2 regions of the Bacillus sp. JJ1122 genome follow, and region 2 is predicted to be linked to the other one. Evidence: riboswitches for the same ligand, from Rfam matches in the RefSeq annotation. Region 2 holds a riboswitch; the other holds the start of a gene.
What was found. Region 2 has a riboswitch for preQ1 ahead of queC (7-cyano-7-deazaguanine synthase QueC). Riboswitches for the same ligand answer to the same signal wherever they lie in the genome.

Region 1 (10,540 bases), on a different contig from region 2:
TAAGCTTACATTATATTATAATTTTAGAAATATTTTGAAAAGGCGTGATTGTAGTGGAGGACTGTTTTGTTAGCAGCAAGTATGCTGGCGAGACTCAAATTTCTGGTTCGATTATAAATGAGGGTGTCAGCCATACTGTGCATGGTGTTTGGCATATCATGAGCCAAAAGGCGGTCTTAAATTAATATGAATAAAGTTTATGATTTTAGCTGGGTCGGAAGCCAGAAGACTTTTGTCGATACCATAAGCGTTGACCAATTTGGCCGAGTTGTTGTTGGCCGCTACGGAGGGAATTCCTCTGCTGGTCAATATAAGAATGAGGACGGCTGCTTATTATTGATTGATGAAAGACAAGATTGGGAGTTTGTCATACTTTTGGATGCCCATAATTCCGCCGAAAGCGCAGAATTGATTGTCCAAACCTTTGAACGACGAAAAAATGAGATAAATGAATGTCTAACTCTTCAGCCAGACCAAGCATTCATAAGCCTGGAAAAAATGGTGCTAAACCTATTTCGAAGCACAGAATTTATGGATGAGTGCAGTAAAGTTAAAGGGGAAACTGCCTGTTTAATCGCAGCAAGGAAAGGCAGGTACTGCTGGTGGTTCTCGGTTGGCGACTGTATTTTATATTTACATCACCCCGAGTTAACCGCCTTCGGTCAGCATCAATTAAATCAAAGGCAATTCTATGAGTGGATTGGACAGGTGAACACTTTTGAGATGCCAGTCCCCTGCTACAGCACCGGCAGAAAGGAACTGCGGCAGGGCATTAATCATCTCTTGCTGACAACCGATGGTTTAATAGAATGCCCTGGGGAACGATTCTCCAATCCACAGGACATTTTCCGGGTTTTCTCGAAATCTTCTAATGGAGAAAGCGTTGAGACTTTATTAAAAGGAATTCAGGAAAACAATGTTCGTGACAGTACGACAATTGTGTCCTGGATGGTGGATGTAACCGAGAAAGCTACATTGGCCAGCAATCAGTAAAATCTCATAGATACAGAGGTTCATTCGGATAAAAACGTTTCAAGAAAAAATAAAACGACCATTTCCCATAAGCATTTGGGAAATGGCCGCACCTTTGATTGATCTTTGGGTCTGCTTTTACAGGGTTATGGGTACTCTGTTTCTGTTTTAACAAAGGTACCTCATTTTACTTTCGTTAAAATAGCAACAAAGATTACAAAAAGAGTTAAAAACTTAGAAAGTCAAAGTAACATCTGCATCTGTTGCAAACTCTAGGAATGTTACAGCTCCGCCTACTTCAAGTCCATCAACAAAAGCTTCTTTTTCAAGTCCCATTACATCCATTGTCATTTGGCAGCCAATGAATTTAACGCCCATTTCCACGGCCATTTCAACCAATTCTGGAATAGCAGGAACGTTGGCCTTTGCAAAACCTTCTGCAAAGTGTTCTTTGCCTTCTGGCATAGGAAGCTGCTTGTATGCTTCCTTATGGATTAAATTCAAGCCTTCAAATGTAAAAAATACAGCTACTTCCTGATCAGTGGCAGCCGCTGCTGTTGCGATATTAAATACTTTATAAGCCTCAAATAAGCCACCATTACTTGCGATAATTGCTACTTTTTTACTCATTGTTATTCCTCCTTATATTTAAAAACCATTCCTGATATTATTCAGGGATAAATTTAATTTGACGATTTAATTATACCGTTACCCCTATTGGTATAATAATAACCTAAAAATGAAGCAGGGTCAATCCTGTTTTTGTGTCTGGTTCGCAGGTTTGCTTAAATTCACGCTAAACTATGCGGCAGAAGAGACAAGAGTTTTTAAAAGAAATTTTTCTAGCAGATCAAAATCTGTGATCAAGTGTTGCTCCTATGCTCGTCACAAGTTTTTTTCATAATAAAATTAATAAACTCGATTCCTCCTACCCTCTTGTTTTGCATTTTTACCTCAACGTATCCTTTGGAAAGAAAAAAGTCCAAAGCTGTAATGCTGGCTTCTGTGGTCAGCTCCTCATATCCCTTCAAGCATGCAACTGATTCCAGTTTTCTTAAAATCGCTGAACCAATGCCTCTCGCTTGATAGTTTTTATGTGTGTATAAGAGATCAATTTCCCTCTGGGAGTTAAGGTTTCCGAAACCTGCCACTACCCAATCCACCTCAGCTGTCACTGCAAAACTGTTTCTTAGTCTGCTGTCTAAACTTTCTATACTGGAAAAGCTATTAGCCCAGATTTCACATTGCTCTTGTGTATAATCTCCATGGTTAACACTTAGGATGGTTTCTCTGAACAATTTCAGAATGGCCGGGGCATCTGCTGTTGCATAGGATCTAATTTCCATTTGTAAAATCTCCTTATTTTTATTATTTCCGCACACGAAAATGGTATTGTGATAAGGTCTTTTATCCTATATAATTTAAAATTGGCTTTCATAACAAACGTGGTTCGTAACCATCCCACGTTAAAAAACTAGGAGAGATGAAGAATGAATACGAGAACGATTGTCCGGAACGGACTCCTAGCTGCATTATATATTGCGGTTTCTGCTATTATTCAGCCATTTGGCTTCACGAACGTTCAATTCCGAGTATCGGAAATGTTCAACCACCTGATTGTTTTCAATAAGAAATATTTTTATGGAATCGTATTAGGCGTATTTTTAACGAACCTGCTCTTTTCTCCGATGGTCGCTTATGACCTTGTTTTCGGAGTTGGCCAGTCTGTGATTTCATTGCTCGTCACAATTTTCACAGCAAAATATATTAAGAGCATTATCGCACGGATGGCCGTGAACACTTTGGTTTTCACCTTCACGATGTTCCTGATCGCCATTGAATTGAACCTGGCATTCCAATTGCCGTTCTGGTTCACTTGGCTGACAACAGCTGCCGGCGAATTAACGGTGATGGCAGTCGGCATCCCCGTTATGCTCGCCATCCACAAGCGCGTGAATCTGGAAAAATTGGTTTAAGTATAGTGAAAACGCATGGATTCCATTATCCATGCGTTTTTTTTTGCATTTCATGCCTGAAAGGATATGTTCTCCCGAAGGTTTTTTTCATTTATTAGATTTAGAAGAAACTCCCGATCCTCAGGAAAACCAAAATCCGCTTCGCTCATCCCAGTTACTTCTTTCCACGCTATCTCATGGATCAGCCCGTCCGGATCCTGAATCCGCGGTTCGCCACCTGTTATCATCACTTCAAAAAACTGGAGCTTAATATCAACCCCAAATGAGTTACCTGTTTTTATGTATAAAGGCCTGATGATTTCGACTTCATATCCCGTTTCCTCAAATACTTCCCTGATGCAGCATTCTTCAGAAGTTTCATTCAGGTCTATCCCACCTGCCGGAATAGCCCAAAGCTTTTCTTCCTCTTCTTTTCCCTGCCGAACCATCAGCACTTCCTCATGTTCATTTATACAGACTCCAGCAGCACCTACCCAAAGATCCACCCTGTACCCCCTATATTGTGAGCCTTTTTTATGGCTGTCTTTAATAAAAATTTTATTTTACAAACGCTAAAATCCCCAGCGCAATGATCAGCAAACCAGCAATCTTATTGACCAGACCTAAATGCGGAGTGATCTTATTTTTAAAAATGCTGACAATGAGGCTAAGACTTACCCACCATATGGCCGCACCAAAAAATACGCCGCCAATCAGCGTTACAGCAGTCAAACCTGTATCTGAACTCTGATCAAATCCCAGCCCCGCAAACATCGCGGTGAAATTTAGAATAGTGACCGGATTTGTAATCATCAATAAGAATGTAGATAGATACATACCTACCAGGCTTTTACCCTGCAGATTCGCTGCGGTACTGGCAGGCTTTTTAAAAAATGTTTTTACCCCCAGGTAAAATAAAAACGCAGATCCAATCAGCCTCAAAAGAGCCTGTTGCTCGATCAAAAATGCTGATACCACCGAAAAACCGAATGCGGCGATACTCGCATAAATAATATTCGCCGTCACAGCTCCAAATCCTGTCAAGATACCTGCTGTTTTCCCTCTAGAGAGGACTCTTTGAATACAAAGCAACCCGATCGGCCCAACCGGAGCTGATACTGAAAAACCAAGGATGATACTTTTTAGCAATAACATTCTTAATAAATCCTTTCGAGAGAGGCATTGCCACAAGCCGTGGTGAGTTACTTAACTCCTTTTTACCTCATGCATTTACTTATCCACATTCCTATACAGCTTACCCATATTTGCTTTGGTACAAATAGGATGTGTATAACCCATCGGTATTTCTATTGATTCCTATTGATTTTGATCATGAATGGAATGATATATAGTTTTCAAAAAAACCTTGCCCGTGTCTGTTCTAGCTTTTCCTTGAATTCAACGAGAAACTTCTTTCGTTCATCGTAATCCTGAATGTCGCTGTCTTCCCACAATTCAAGATCCGCCCCTTTATCAATCAGCTCGATTGTTTTCTTTTTAATCCCAACCGTCAATGATCTATGCCTCATTTGAAGGGCCGCAAGTGAAATATATAGAATCGATTCATCAGGCTGACGCTCCAAGTCATCATCATAATCTTCCAACTCCTCGAGCCACGATTTCAAGATGATTTTCGCCGCTTTACGTGGACTCATCCCTTCATCAAGAAGGTCGTTCCATTCATCCTGGATATCACATGCCAAATCATCTTCCCACAGCCCTGTTCCCCATGCTCCCATCGGGTCCACTCCCTATACGTTTTGTTATAGCTGCACTTGCTTCTCCATTATTTTACTCCATAAGGAATTGTGAGTCCTTGTTAATTTTTATAAAAATACAACGCAATTTAGAAGCTTCTATCTCCAGATGATTACTGAACAATTTGTTTATATTTTTCCTTTTATAAAATGCTGCATCCTCTACAGAAAAGAACGCTAATAAACGGGCTCCTCCCAACATATAATTTATTTTTCCCTCATACCTTATTGTAGGACTTTTTCCCAGGGGAGGTTCATTATGTTCATTCATGTTGTCCAAAGAGGAGAGTCATTATGGCAGATTGCGAGCCGTTATCAAGTGACCATCACGCAAATTACAGATATCAACGGATTGGAAAACCCAAATCAACTGGTCGTTGGCCAGGCCTTGATCATTCCATCCTATGATGTATACCATACGGTCAGATCGGGAGAAGCGCTTTGGTCGATCGCACAACGTTACGGCACGACGGCTGACGCGATCGTCAGGGCGAATGGGATCACTAATCCAGCACTGATTTATCCAGGTACCGTGCTGCGGATTCCTGCAATCCGGCATACTGTTCAATCCGGGGAGGCGCTCTGGCAGATTAGCAAGCGTTATGGTGTTACGGTTCAATCGATCATCAGGGCCAATCAAATTCAGAATCCAAACGTACTGTATCCAGGAACCATCCTCACCATCCCCAGGCCGAAGCCAACGATCGAATCGAACGCCTTCACCTACCATTCCGATGAAAAAGCGGTGGAATATGTCGGTGAAGTGGCCGACCTGTTGACCTACATTGCGCCTTTTGCCTATGTCATTCAGCCGGACGGTTCGCTCGTCCTGTATATGAAGGATGACACCGATGCCATCCAGACAGGACTTGCAAAAGGAGCTTTGCCAATGATGTCGATCACCAATTTTACCGCCACCGAAACCGGACATAATATCGCACATGAAGTACTCGCAAGTGAAGAGCACCGTGGAAAGCTTCTGGACAATATTCTTTCCGTCATGCGTGAAAAAGGCTATCGCGGCTTGAATATTGATTTCGAAAATGTATTGGCTGCTGACCGCGAGCTTTACAATTCATTCCTTCAGGCGGCCGTAAATGCCCTGCATAAGGAAGGATTTTTTGTGTCGACGTCTCTGGCGCCGAAAATCAGCGCTGACCAGAAGGGACTGTTATATGAAGCTCATGATTATCAAGCCCATGGCAGGATTGCAGACTTCGTCGTACTGATGACGTATGAATGGGGCTACCGCTTCGGACCGCCGCGTGCCGTTTCACCATTGAACGAAATCCGCCGTGTGCTTGACTACGCTGTTACTGTCATCCCTAGGAACAAAATCCTGATGGGCTTCCAGCTGTACGCCCGCGACTGGGTCATCCCTCACGTCGAGGGCCAGGAAGCTGAAACATACAGCCCTCAGGAAGCTGTCAGCCGAGCGATCAAATACGGCGCATCGATTCAATATGATTCAGCTGCTGCATCGCCTTTCTTCCGTTATAATGATGAACAAGGCCGAGGACACGAAGTCTGGTTCGAGGACGCCCGAAGTGCCCAAGCAAAATTTGATACTATCAAACAATACAACCTTCGAGGAGTCAGCTACTGGGTTTTGGGCTACCCATTCCCGCAGAACTGGACTTTGCTTGAGGACAATTTTAATATAAAAAAATTAACGTAAAATAGTGCCTGGCGGCTTTGCCAGGCACTATTTCTTATGGGATGACCTAAACTGTTTTTACCAAGTCTACGCTCTTAAAACAGTTTCTGCCAGCACCCTCGCTCCAATGTTAAGCGCGGAATGATCAAAGCCCATTTTTGGATGGTGGAGGCCTGGGGCAAGATTTGCTCCTACTCCAATCATGGTTGCTTTCAGTTCCGGCTGCTTCACCGTATAATAATGAAAATCATCGCTGCCTGATGTAACGACAGGAGCTGCTAGAGCGTCCTTACCTATGGATTCAATTATTCCCTCAGCAGCAATCGCTTCTGCTTCAGAAGACACTTCTGCACCAGGAGCTAAATCAAGCCAGTTCCATGTAATTTCGACTCCGTAAAGCTTTTGCAGTCCTGCCAGTTTTTCTTCGATTGATTCTTGCAGCTGCTGCAATACATGATTTTTCTGGGCTCTCAAGTCAATCGCAAACTCAGCATTGCCTGGTATGATATTTAAATTATCGCCGCCTGCGATGATTTTCGTAAGTTTAGCAGAATGAGGCTCAAATGGTGAAACATAGATCGATTTCAACATTTGCTGCAGGGCAACGATCACGTCGATTGCATTCTTTCCTTGGTGCGGCCTCGCCCCATGGGCATCAACTCCGATAATTTTGCCTTCAAGGAAGGTGCCTGCGCCATGGTGGATGGACGGAGCAACCTTGCCTAATGGGAGTTCTTCCACAGGACGAAGATGGACGCCGAACAAATGGGTGACATCCTGAATGGCACCGCGCTCGATCATCGAAATAGCTCCATTGCCCTTTTCTTCTGCTGGCTGGAAAATAAACCGGATTCTCTTAGATGGCTTTTTTTCCATTATATAGAGCATTGCTCCGAGCACCATCGACATATTAGCGTCATGTCCGCAGGAATGGTTTGCCTTCCATACACCATCTACTTCCTGCCACAAAGCATCAATATCTGCTCTGACAGCAATGACTTCCTCACCTGTTCCAACCTCGGCCACCAATCCTGTCACATCGTCGAACTTTTTATATGGGACACCTAACTCCTCAAGGATTCCAGCTATTTTCTTCGTTGTTTTATATTCCTTCCAGCTTACCTCTGGATATGTATGAAAGTGGTCGAACCACTCTAGTATACGAGCTTCAATTGAACTTTGATCCAAGTTGTCCACTCCTGTCTGATTTTAAAACCTATTATAATCCCAAACTGTTTTTATTCCTATGAATTTTAGAAGTACTTTTATTTATCAATGGTCCATCCTTTGAAGCGGCCATCTACTAAAATAGGAACTGCTTCTGTTACATCCAGTCTTGCGCAATGAAGGACATCGGCTTCATATCCACGTTCGCGCAACTCACGTCCGCTGCCGCAATCCCAGATAAGCTGTGATAAATTTTCCTTCGTCCCGTTCAAGGCAGCAATACATACTTGAGCTTCTGGTGATTTTTCACCTTCCAATTTGGAGAGAATGGCTCCTGCACCGAGGTAATCCTCGATGGAAGGCCGCAGCCTGTCTTCATTTTCCCTTACATCATTCCACATTTCCCCGCTTGGTACGACCGTGATTGCCGCTCCTGATACTTGTTTTATTTTGTTAGCTGCCGACGCGACTGCTGAGGCATTGAGCAATGAGCCGATTAGCAGAGCCGGAACCTTTGATGAGATCCAGGTACAATAGGCTCCATTAAGCGACGATAATACATAACTGTTATTTCGATGGCCATTGTTGAAGGTTACTGGAGACAAAGTAGGCTTTCCAGCCCGTGCTGCTTCCGCCCTGCCTAAAATATATTCAGCACCAACGCTTTCGGCGTAACTTTTACCATCAAGGTCTGGGGGATAAGGATAGATTACTGCTCCGGCATTCAGAGCTGAAACAACCGTTGAGGAAAAACTAAGGACATCTACAACAATGACAATGTCCCCACGTTCTGCAGCTTCACGCGCCCCTCGCCTTCCCCACTCCACCCGGCACTCAAAAGGAGATTGGTCAAACATAAGATCACCTCAAATTTCATTATGAAAGATTATATATTCTCGTTTTAGATGCCTATTCCTCCTCAGCCTTAAGTCTTATACGAAAATCTGTCTCTGGCTCATTATGAATCTTCCTTTCTAGGGATAAAATGGAAACATCTTAAAGGAATGCTAAATAATTACTATTTAAAACCGGGACTCATTACTAGCGTCTGTATACGTATGATTTGTCTTCGGGTGCATAAAATAGAAATTTTTTACATTCCTATTTTACGATAATATCAGGAGGATTATATGGGATTATTAAAATTTATTGTGCAAAGAAAAATCTTGATCAGCTTAATGGTTGTATTAGTTTTATTGATTGGCAGCTTCGCAGTAATCAAACTCGATAAGGAATTGCTTCCTTCCATGGAAATGGACGGTGCTTATGTTGAAATTAACGCCGGGGAAATGCCTGCAATTGAAGTTGAACGCACCATAACCACCCCTCTCGAAAAACAGATCCTTGGTCTTGAGGGTGTTGAAGATATCGAGACGACCAGCAGCATCGGCCGCAGCTCCTTCCAGCTGACATTTGAGCGGGGACGCGGTGAAGACTTATTCAAGGAAGTAGAATCAATCGTCAATTCCTCTACTGCTGAGCTTTCTGGAGTGAAGGATGTTGCAGCAGGTCAATATGGCACAAGTCAGAGCTATGAATTTTTCATGGATGTTTCTGGTACCGATATGGAGAAAATGACCGCTTTTGCTAAGGACGTACTTGAACCCAGGTTAGAAGACTTACCTGAAGTTCGCGATGTTTCAATAAGCGGGATTGTTGAACATGAAGTTTCGATTGAACTGAATCGCGATGAGATTGTGAAAAAGGGGCTGGATGTCCAGCAAGTAATCGGCATCATCCAGCAGGTGAATACGGAAGCAACAATTGGTCAGCTTAGTGATGATAATCATTCACCCTCTGTAAGATGGAATACAAAGCTTGCATCGGTTGAAGATGTAAAAGAACTAAAAATCCCGACGTCTGCAGGTTTTGTTAAGTTAGCTGATCTTGCAAAGGTCTCAATTAAACCGGTTGAAAGCTCGTCTTCTGTCTGGAAAAATGGATCGAAGGATTTTGTCTTCGTTCAGGTTGGCCGTGTATCGGATGCCACTCAGATTGAAATGGCCGAAGCAGTCCGTGCGGAAATTAAAAAAATCCGTGAAGATGATCTGGTTAAAGGCTTTGAATTGAATGAAATGGTGGCGCAAGCTGATTATGTCAAGGAATCGATTGACGGTGTCACAAGCAATATCCTGATCGGGGGAGCGATTGCGGTTGTCGTCCTTCTGCTGTTTTTGAAAAATATCCGCGCTACATTGATTGTGGGCTTGTCGATTCCTACATCTGTATTGCTTACTTTTGCAGCGATGTGGATGTTTGGCTACAGCTTCAACATGTTAACTTTGATTGGCCTTGGACTTGGAATCGGGATGATGGTCGACTCATCGATTGTTATTCTTGAATCCATTTACCGAAAAAAAGAAAGTGGATTATCAAATTTTGATGCTGTGATCGAAGGAACAAAAGAAGTTTCTGCAGCAGTGATTGCATCCATGCTGACAACGATTGTTGTGTTCCTGCCAATCGGCTTGCTAGGCGGTGAAATGGGACAGTTCATGATCATGCTGTCAGCAGTCGTTGCTATTACATTAATTAGCTCAGTAATCGTCGCTTTCACCCTGATTCCTTCATTATCAGAGAAATTCTTAAAGCTGAAGAAGCAGGAAAAAGCCAAAAAGGATGGTCCATTGCTTCGTGCATACAGCCGTGCAGTCTCTTGGACAATAAAGAAAAAGCGTTACAGCTTTGCGGTCATCGGGTTATTTTTCCTCATGTTCGCAGGCTCGCTGCTGCTCGTGACAAAGATTCCAATGACCATCATGCCGGATATGATGAACCGCTATGCTGAGATCATGGTCAATCTGGAGAACGGTTTAACAGTTGAAGACAAAGAAGAAATCGTCAAGGAGATCAACAGGTCGCTGGAGGCTGTCACAGACGTTGAAACCAATTATGTCATGGATAATGGAAGCATGATGTACACAATTATTAACATGACAAAAGGCGACGATATTACGAAGGACCAAAAAGAGGTGAATGAAGAAATCTTTAAAGCCTTACGGAGTCTTGAGGGAAAACTGCCTATTAAGAAC
Region 2 (10,540 bases):
TACTGGTCAAATCCTTCATTCAGAAGGTGGATTTTTACGATAATGAATTATTTAATATGGGATTAGAGGGGAAAGAAGCATGGATACGCAAATCATACCGGCACCTATCGAGGCTGCAAAGAGATTTATTAAAGATCGTTTCCCATTATGTGATGCCGCGCTGCTTGCAGGCAGTGTAGTCAGGGGGGAAGCAACACCAACCTCAGATTTAGATATAGTGATTTTTGATTGTAAGGTGACGTCACCTTACAGGGAATCATTAAGAACATTTGGCTGGCCAGTCGAGGTTTTTGTCCATAATCTCCATTCGTATAAAATATTTTTCGAAAGTGACGTTAAAAGGGCAAGACCAAGCTTGCCAAGGATGGTTTCTGAAGGAATAGTTCTCAAGGACAGCGAGATATTGCCAGCGATCAGAGAGGAAGCAGCATCCATAATCGAAAATGGGCCTGAATTGTGGACAGAAAAAGAGATTGAAATGAAGCGCTATTTTATTACAGATACACTTGATGATTTCATCGGCTCAACAAAAAGAGCTGAAGAACTCTTTATTGCAAATGCCTTGGCTGATCTTTTACATGAATTTGTGCTAAGGACAAATAAACATTGGATTGGAAATTCAAAATGGATGTTCAGGGAATTAACCAAATTTGATCCACACTTTGCAAACTATTTTGTTCAAGCCTTTGACAACTATTATAAAAGTGGAGAAAAAAGTCAGGTCGTTGAGCTTGCAGACTCCATTTTAGAACCTTTTGGAGGTAAATTATTTGAAGGGTTTTCGATAAAGTAAACAAAAGCAGCCAAGCAGGCTGCTTTATTCTTTATTTTTATGAGAATTCAAGCCCTGAAAGAAAACAGAAGCATGAATGCCGTTATTCCTTGGATACATATGCTTAACAACGCAAAGAAAATGATGATTTCCTGTTCAGAAAGAATCGTTGAAGGCAACCCGCAAATAGCCGGATTCATGACAACCGCACCTGCCATTGTTCCCATAATCGCCCCCATTCCGCCATTATAAATTCCCGCTATCAATGTTTGGGCATTCAACAGTGAACCAAACAGCCATCCTATTCCTATTCCCAGCAATAGATTGAGCAGACCAGTTATCTCAAAATCAGCAGGAAAAAGCAAAAAAAGGTTCAAAGAGGCAACAAGACTTAATGTGCTGCTGGAAGTCTTAACCGAGATGTAGCCAAACCTGTCGTTTAATAAAAACTTGCACTTACTCAGTACAAAATATAGCCAAACACCGAAGGCAACATTAACAAAAGTGGTAGAAATTAAGATGATTTGCATTGAAGACCTCCATCTAACCCCTGTAGGCAAAGGCAGCCACTAAGCAAAAGCTGCTTATGATAAATATTTCGATCATCAACAAGAAAAGAATTCCCTCAGAGGCAGCTGCTCCGATCATTGGAGCCATAATCCCCATCATTAGTCCGTTAATATACCCGGTCAATAAGGTTTGGCAGTCAAATAGGTTGCCAAAGAAGATGCCAGTTAGACTTCCAATTATCACTGCAACAAGGGTAGCCTCAAGAAAATACAATGGATAAAGATTGATGAAAATGAGCCCGGTACCAAGTGCCATTCCTCCCCCGGCAACCATGGCGATATTCATCCCCAAATGAAAACCAATTTGCTCCCTTCGATTGTAAAGGTAAATGTACAAAACGTATGCTGATAAAAAATTCACTGGAAAGAATGCAACAATCCATTCCGGCATCATAAATCACCTCACGTTCAATGTATGCAGAATGGATTCAATAGTGTTTCAACACTTCTCCCTTCTCAATAGTAATTCAGCTGATTTTTCACATCCGGTATAGAAAAATTTCAGACTGCACCCGTTTTAATTGTTGTTTTCCAATATGGTGTTGAAAGGAGGGGATTTCTAGAAAAAGAAGTTGAAATAAGAAGATATAAGGAATTCCGGAATAAAAAAAGCTTCCCAATTATAAAATGTATGATAAAATAAATTAGTTCAAAATCACATAAATCCGTCTTTACGGAAGAGGTTCTAGCTACCCTCTCAAAAAAACTAAGGATAAACAGTACTGCTGTCTTAGTAGTACTGTTTTTTCCGTTTAAAAGGAGATTTTCAGAATGAAAAATGAAAAAGCCGTAGTTGTTTTCAGCGGCGGCCAGGACAGTACTACATGTTTGTTCTGGGCGATGGGGCAATTTGCAGAAGTAGAAGCGGTAACCTTTGATTATAACCAGAGGCACCGGACAGAAATTGATTGCGCGAAAGAAATTACGAAAGAACTCGGAATCAGACATCATATTCTTGATATGAGTCTGTTAAATCAGTTAGCACCTAATGCACTGACAAGAGATGAAATAGAAGTGAAGGACGGGGAAGACGGAGGCTTGCCGTCAACCTTCGTACCAGGGAGAAACTTATTGTTTATGTCCTTTGCAGGTGTGCTGGCAAGCCAGGTAAATGCCAAACACATCGTGACTGGTGTTTGTGAAACAGATTTCAGCGGATACCCGGATTGCAGGGATATATTCGTTAAATCGTTGAACGTCACATTGAACCTTTCGATGGACGAGAATTTTGTCATACACACGCCTCTAATGTGGCTGAATAAAGCGGAAACGTGGAAGCTCGCAGATCAATTGGGTGCTTTTGACTTTGTCCGTACCAAGACCTTAACTTGTTATAACGGCATCATAGCTGACGGATGTGGTGTCTGCCCGGCCTGTCTGCTGAGAAAAAAGGGGCTCGATGAGTTCTTGGAAGGAGCTGTTTAATCATGTTCGGTTTCCGTATTGTAGAACAGCTTCAAAAAATTGATCAGGATATCAAGAGAGAACAATTAAAATATCATTCAAAACGTGTGCTTGTCAGCAAGGAGTTCACCTTTGATTCTGCTCATCACCTTCATGCTTATGAAGGGAAGTGCAAGAATCTGCACGGTCATACCTATAAAGTTATTTTTGGACTGAGCGGCTTTGTCGATGAGCGCGGCCTGATGATCGACTTTGGCGATATTAAAGAAATATGGAAGTCAAAAATTGAAATCTATCTTGATCACAAATACTTAAATGAAACGCTTCCTCCGATGAATACAACTGCCGAAAATATGGTGGTTTGGATTTATGAAAAAATGGCGGAAGCCCTTATTGAAAGACAGGATCAATATGATGGAGCCAGGGTGGAGTTCGTTCGCCTCTATGAAACTCCTACAAGCTATGCCGAAGCAAGACGGGAGTGGATGGAGCTTGAGTAAGATACCAATTATCGAAATATTTGGCCCCACCATCCAGGGTGAAGGGATGGTTATCGGCCAGAAAACCATGTTCGTGCGAACCGCTGGCTGTGACTACTCGTGCGCATGGTGCGATTCTTCTTTTACATGGGATGGGTCGGGAAAAGATCTGATCACGCAGATGACCGCCGAGGAAATTTTGGCGCATTTGCAGTCGCTTGGCGGCGAAGGCTTTTCATATGTAACGATATCAGGCGGAAACCCAGCTCTCTTAACCAATTTATCTAGTTTGATTGCTTTGCTAAAAGAGAAAAACATTAAAATTTGTCTGGAGACCCAGGGCAGCAGGTGGCAGGATTGGTTTTTACAAATCGATGAACTTACACTTTCCCCAAAACCGCCAAGTTCAGGAATGATTACAGATTATAAAATTTTGGATACTATCATTGATCGTGTTCAACTTCAGACAGACCAAAATGTTAGCTTGAAGGTCGTTGTCTTTAATGATGCAGATTATGAGTATGCCAAAACAATCCACATGAGGTACCCGGAAATTCCATTCTTTTTACAGGTTGGAAATGATGATATTACTACATCAGAAGATGAGAAGTTAGTTTCAAGCTTACTTGGTAAATATGAATGGCTTGTCAATAAAGCAATGATGGACCATGACCTGAAGAACGTCAGGATCTTGCCTCAATTGCATACGTACATCTGGGGAAACAAAAGGGGAGTTTAGATTAATAGGAGGGAAGAAGATGAGAATCTTTTTTTATTTAATTTCGATTATTACCGCAAATGTTATAACCGCGGCATTTGCGCCGCTTCACTTAGGAATGTTCATTGTGCCAATGGGAACATTGCTCATTGGTGCCACATTTATTTTCCGTGACCTTGTCCAGAATAAATATGGCCGTGCCAAGACGTATCTATTCATCGGTGCAGCACTTGTACTATCAGCTATAGTATCTTACATCCTGGGAGATACACTTTTAATTGTATTTGCTTCCGCATTGAGCTTTGCCGTAGCGGAAACGACTGATACTGAAATTTACACGAGGCTTAAGCTGCCAATGAGCTGGAGAGTATTTTACAGTGGTTTGGTTGGGGGACTGCTTGATTCTGTTATCTTTGTTGTTATTGGCTTAAGCCCCATCGGAGCAAATTTCCTTCCTTGGGAAGCAGTGCCTGCAGCCATCTTAGGACAGGTGATTGTGAAAACGCTCATTCAGGCAATTGGCGCGATGCTGTTGAACCCTATAAGCAATATATTCAACAATAAAGCTGTTTCAAATTAAAATGACAGAAGGTGCTGAATGAAGAATTCAGCACCTTTTTTCTATTTACCTTACAATCAATGAATATGTTCTTGCCCCATACCTCCGCCCATTACGAATAATAAAACACCAACAGCAATTAATAAAATCGCCCAGACCAATTCGAAATTGACTAGATACTTTTTAAATTTGGCTATTCCTAAATGATAGACTGACAGGGAAATAACAGTCATGGAAGTTAACATAGCCATTTCGTGCACGATCCATAATGGCACAAGGTCCATGATGCTTGAAGCTTCAAGAATAAATGGTGCAAATAAGAGCCCAGATCCATGTGTGGATGAGGCCAGGAATGACCAGAGGATTAGCTGACCATAACCTACATTCAATCCGCCAGCCCACTTGAAATGACGGTAATACCGAAACAGCCTGTATATACCATAAATAACGATGAATGCAGCTATAGATAAGTGAACAGTGCCAGCAGGCAAATGGAAACGTGCAAATGTCTGAGCGGCAATAACAAGCCCGTCTCCTAAAATTTGGCCTGTGGCAATTGGAATGATTGCATAAAACAAAACGCGTTTTTGACTTCTATGAATGGCTAAAAAGACTGCGAATAACCATCCCATTGCTGGGTTAATGCCATGAAATGCACCAAGGAGAGCGGCTGCGGCCATCTGGCTTTCATATGAAAATAAACCTTCCAATTGTATTCACTCCCGATTCACGGATAGCAAAAAGTATCGGTAGAACAATCGCCGCCTTCAAGCCTGATTTGGTGAGCTCTCATTCCTTCGAACTCAATTAGAAAGTCTGCATCTATTTCCATTCCACCCTCGGGTTTTATGTTCACTTTTACCATAGCTCCATGGATTCCATCAGGATAAAATTGTTCATCCCACGCTTTATAAAGGGAGTTTGTAAAATAAGCCCGCTTCCCATCCCGGCTTAATTCGACCATCTGTGGTCCTCCTGTGATTTGTTTACCAGATGGGTGGGGGACAGGTGTTGCAATGCCGCCAATTTTAACCGTATCAATATGTTTAGGGTTAAATGGATCACTGACATCATATTGAATTAATTCTCCAGTTCCCCAGCAGCTCACATATAAAAATTTGTCATCAAGCGACAGGACCATGTCCGTTACCAATGGTGGAACAGCTCCAATATCCTTTAAAGCAGGAGGAAGCTGGTCAGCTGGTGTTGGGACAGCCGGAATTTCTATAATTTTCTTTGCCTCCCACTTCCCGTTTTCGCGATACCAGACCCAGATGGAACTCGCTAGATTCGTTACATCGACAACCACGCTTGCAAAACCATATGTCTTGCGGGGATTATGGGCAGGCCTCAATTCAAGAACCATTTGATGCTGGTCTCCAAAATCAATTTCCTGAATATGGCTTCGGGTGCGGCTATCAAAAAAATGTATGCTGTGACCATATTTCCTTTGCAGCAGTGCGTCCAGGTTCAATCCATTTTCAAATAAATCCGGAGTCGCCCAACCGCTTGATACAGTCACATCATGAGCAATATGCCACCAGAAATCGTATGCATAGTGCTGAGGACCTCGGTCCATTTCCCAGGCACCCAATACATTAAAATTGAAATGATCAAGCAGGAGTATGCCGCCAGGTCCGCCATCACCTTCAGCTGCACCAAGAGCACTTATGAAAATACCTTCTGGACCACAGTGAACCGTGTGAAGGCGGCTGTAGCCAGTTCGTTTTTTAATTTCTTCAGGCTCAATCGTTTTGATGATTTTTGGTTTTCGGGGGTCAGGCTTTGTATCAGCTATATATATACGTGAGGAACGGATGCCGGGAAGAACTAAGTACCTCCTTTCCAACTGTGGATGAAAAGCGGTTGGGCACAGCGCGGAGCTGCAGGCATTCCAGCCAAAATGGTGAAGCTCATCATCCCCAACACCAGGTAAATCAAGTTTATAAATCAGGTTTCCGTAAGAAGGGGAAGCAGGATCAAGATCAACAACACCAATTGCGTCTGGATCTAACAATGCTACATAAGCTAAGTTTTCGGGTGGTGCATCCATAGCTGAGCGGGGAGAAGGATAAAATGAGGGATCAGTACCAAATAATTTAGTCACAGATGAATCATCCTTTCTTGTTGGCAGTAAAGGAGAACACTATAATTTATTTGAATCCCTATGGTTTTAGTCGCCTTTTTTTTGTGGACTGCCTGTTTTTCTTATTAAGATAAGCAGTTCCAGTAAATTATGTCTTTTAATCCCTTAATGTAATGCTATATACAATTTAAAACTCAAAGAAAGGATCCCCCGAAATGTTAGATAATTAACCGATGACAACTTCATTCGAAAACTAACTATCAGTGCAAAAACAGCCAACAAAAAAAGAAGGGGCATCAGACCCTTCTTTTAAAATATCTAGGTTGTTTAACTGCTTATTTCTTTTATCCTGGGAAGCTCTGGATTCCTTACTTTCTTTTTTGATGATGATTTTGAAACCATTTCATTTTCACCTGCCATATTAGCGACTAGTTCGTTTTTTATGATTATAATCAGCAGGAAAATAATCAGCAAAACTGTCAGTGAGCTTAACGCGATGTATGATGCATACTTCAGCCACCAAAAATTTTGTCCAGTAAGTCCCGCTAGTTCGTTCGTGATCGACTTTTTATAATGGGTATTATAAATTGTTTCTTTATGTGGTCCCCCAAGGAAAAGAGAGAACATGGCAAGACCCATCAGAATTTGCAGGGTTTGGAGGACCTGCTGTACAAACAATAATGCCAGTTGAGGTTTAAGATGGGGCAGTATCTGCTTTGCCATGATATGCCATTTGCTGGCTGCTAATAAATAGGAGCTTGTTATAAATGACTTCGTTTTTATTTCCTTAATAAAATCCGTTATAAAGAAAAAAACAGTAGGAAACCCTAGAATGAATAGGACAATCAACTGATACTCAACTTTTACGATAACGGGAACATCATTGTAACCAAAAAGGTATCCATTCATTAAAAACACGCCGGTCAGAAGGACTGGTACGTACTGAAATGGCAGGAAAAATGCTTTGATAAAAGGTTTTAAAGCAGGCATCCAATTCTCGACCAAGATTCCCAGTAAAGTACCGATTGCCACTCTAAGAAAAGAGACGACAACAAGCGCAGCAAATGTATATTTTATTCCATCAATAATTAACATCAAGTTATCCCGTCCATCACGGTCTGTACCCAGTAAGAAATCTTTACTCGGAGGGTAGGGAGGAGCCTTTAATGTCTTCCCATTCTCATCCTTTAGATGGTGGATCATGGTCCGATAATCTTCAGGACCAATATAGTCGTATAAGACGCTGGCAATAAGCATAATCAGGAGAATCGTTAATGAGATTTTTGTTTTTTTGTAGGAATTAAGCCTCATAGCCGAATTTCACCTCGTTTTTTGACAACAGTATATTTAACGATCATTCTGACCAAAAATTCAAAAAGAATGACAGGGGTGATCAACATCAAAATCGTGGATAACAGCAACACAAAATGTTCACCCAAAAACACCTGGTCTAATAAGATTGAAGTAAACGCTTGTTCATAAAAATACATAAACTCTACCAAGACTAGATTAGAGAGCAACATGTAAAGAATCGACCTGAATCTGAGTGTGAAAACAGGAAGCACATTTCGCAACATGTGAACAATATACAGATACCCTCTCGACAGCCCCTTGGATAAGCCCACTTGAATATATAATTCCTCCTCTTCATCCTCCATGGCCTTCAAAAGAAAGACCCCAAATAGAATTGCAGGCAGAAATGAAATCACGATGACAGGAAAAGCTATAGGCTGATTGGAACCTATTCCGTACATCTTAAAAATTTTCATATTATAATCTTGATAGAGAAAGATATTCAGCATATTAATTGCAAAAATAAACATAAGGTCAGGGAGTCCCTCGAATAAATCGAGAAATATCCTCAGCTTTCTCCTTAATTTAAAAGGTGACAACATAATAGTAAAAGCTATAATACTGCCCACAACTATAATAATCACAAGGGAAATACCAAGAATCGTATAGGAATAAAAATAACCATCCAGCACTTGTGAATTTGTCATATAATCTGATATGCTTTGTAACTTGAAATCATTTAATTGGCTAAGGACTTCTTTAAATTGCTTATAAAATTGCGTTAAGGACAAGCCTAAATGTTCGCCTTGCCTTTTCCCTAAATCGAATAGTGAGACGAAAGATAGAAAAAATCCTATTCCCACTATAAATGTTGCAAATAAGAGCAGGTAATACGCTGCTTTGCGTACCACTGCAAATAACATCAGGATCCCTTTTTTCATATGGATGATCTCCTTTCAGACTTATTTAAGTTCTACATTATGGTAAAAAAAACCTTTTTTAGTGATAAAAAAAACTCCATTCTGGTATATGGAGTCAGATTGTAGACAAACTCGATTAAAGCGAGCTTGTCTACAGTTTTATCTTGAATGGGAAGTATAATATGTCTGTTGATTTCCGTTCCAGGCGCTTCGCTTTCCGCGGGGCTGGCGCTGAGCCTCCTCGTCGCTTCGCTCCTGCGGGGTCTCACCTGTCCAGCTCTATTTATAAAGTTTTTTCATGACAATTTTCTCAATCGTTTTCCAGGGCAGCAGTTTTTTTAAGAATATGGTTTTGGCAACACCTTTGCCGATAGGGTATCTCAATTCACTTCTACCGTCCACATCACAAGCAATTCGTACAACCAGGTTGGCAACCTCCTGGGGATCTCCATATTTAGGTTCTCCACTCTTTAATTCATTCATGATCGCAGCCTTATAGTTTTCATACGGTGATTGATCCTGTAATTGAATAGTTTCAACGCTTGACCAGATATTCGTTTTATAGGATCCAGGCTCTACGAGTACGACATCGATACCAAAAGGTTTGAGCTCAAGCCTTAAACTTTCACTGAATCCTTCCAATGCATACTTTGAGGACACATACGCGGACAGTCCAGGAAACCCAAAAGTGCCGCTTATACTGCTCATGTTAATGATTTTCCCTGATCCTTGGGCACGCATAGAAGGGAGGACTTCTTTGGTGACAGCAACTGCCCCAAAGAGGTTTGTCTCGAACTGCTGGCGGTAAGCTTCGATTGAGAGTTCCTCACAAAAACCGCCCTGAGCGAAACCAGCATTGTTCACTAATACATCCACCGATTGTAACTCCTGCACATATTCACCAAATTCCGCAATAGAAGCCTCTGAAGTTACATCGAGCGTTACCACTTGTATTCGCTCCTTGACATTTCCATTGTCTGCCAGTTGGAGCAGACTTTCCGCTTTGAATTGATCCCTCATTGTCGCATAAACATAAAACCCAGATTTCGCTAACTCAATGGCTATCAGCTTACCAAAGCCGCTTGATGAACCAGTTACTATTGCATTTTTCATTTTGTGCTCCTCGCTACTTTAGCCTTTTTAATTTATTTTACAGTGAAATAGTTGATTGCACTATTCATACATGTATTTTTATCTGTTAAAAGGAAAGACTGTTCTGATGTGGATTTTTCTAAAAAACTTCAGGAGTAAAAATAATGAGAAAAGATGAAGCATTTAATCTCTTATGTTTAATCGAGGCTGTTTACCCCTTGATCATCATTAACAGTGAAACAGTCACAAGGTGGCTAACTCTTAGTGAGATGCTTGATTACAACGAAGTACGCGCTAAATTGCATGTACATATTCAAAATATGCCATATCCTCCAAGGCTTTTTGACATAGCTGTATTTAATAGTGGGGAAGGTGACATGAAGACAGAGATAGAAGAGACTCATTGTGACGAGCCGTTTGAACCATGGCAGAAGGAATATTTCATTAGAAATAAATAATTGTTTTAAAAAAATGCGAATCCTTAAAAATAAACAGCAAATAATATTACCTGGTACTAAGTAAAAAAACCGCTATTTATTAAGGTTTTAAAGATTATTTTCATCGAAACATGACATTTATCATGTGTCACATATGACACCTGATACTGCACAAAAGTGTTTCCCTTGTTTATAATTTGGTTAATTAACA

Region 1: another riboswitch for preQ1. It lies ahead of V7201_RS02610 (QueT transporter family protein); the one in region 2 lies ahead of queC (7-cyano-7-deazaguanine synthase QueC).

Annotation. Positions count from the first base shown of each region.
Region 1 is NZ_JBALQL010000003.1:61,502-72,041, forward strand. It holds gene V7201_RS02595 (protein phosphatase 2C domain-containing protein) at 187-993, shown strand; gene V7201_RS02600 (DsrE/DsrF/DrsH-like family protein) at 1,207-1,602, opposite strand; gene V7201_RS02605 (GNAT family N-acetyltransferase) at 1,836-2,318, opposite strand; PreQ1 riboswitch class I at 2,412-2,456, shown strand; gene V7201_RS02610 (QueT transporter family protein) at 2,463-2,948, shown strand; gene V7201_RS02615 (NUDIX hydrolase) at 2,999-3,433, opposite strand; gene V7201_RS02620 (LysE family translocator) at 3,486-4,082, opposite strand; gene V7201_RS02625 (MarR family transcriptional regulator) at 4,283-4,666, opposite strand; gene V7201_RS02630 (LysM peptidoglycan-binding domain-containing protein) at 4,944-6,362, shown strand; gene V7201_RS02635 (M20 peptidase aminoacylase family protein) at 6,429-7,529, opposite strand; gene V7201_RS02640 (2-phosphosulfolactate phosphatase) at 7,607-8,365, opposite strand; gene V7201_RS02645 (efflux RND transporter permease subunit) at 8,639-10,540, shown strand, end outside.
Region 2 is NZ_JBALQL010000026.1:46,664-57,203, reverse strand. It holds gene V7201_RS15800 (SDR family oxidoreductase) at 1-43, shown strand, start outside; gene V7201_RS15795 (nucleotidyltransferase domain-containing protein) at 80-793, shown strand; gene V7201_RS15790 (hypothetical protein) at 841-1,302, opposite strand; gene V7201_RS15785 (hypothetical protein) at 1,316-1,735, opposite strand; PreQ1 riboswitch class I at 2,015-2,057, shown strand; gene queC (7-cyano-7-deazaguanine synthase QueC) at 2,113-2,766, shown strand; gene queD (6-carboxytetrahydropterin synthase QueD) at 2,769-3,245, shown strand; gene queE (7-carboxy-7-deazaguanine synthase QueE) at 3,238-3,963, shown strand; gene V7201_RS15765 (VUT family protein) at 3,983-4,522, shown strand; gene V7201_RS15760 (hypothetical protein) at 4,579-5,211, opposite strand; gene V7201_RS15755 (selenium-binding protein SBP56-related protein) at 5,229-6,608, opposite strand; gene V7201_RS15750 (ABC transporter permease subunit) at 6,915-7,898, opposite strand; gene V7201_RS15745 (ABC transporter permease subunit) at 7,895-8,821, opposite strand; gene V7201_RS15740 (SDR family oxidoreductase) at 9,080-9,913, opposite strand; gene V7201_RS15735 (hypothetical protein) at 10,057-10,350, shown strand.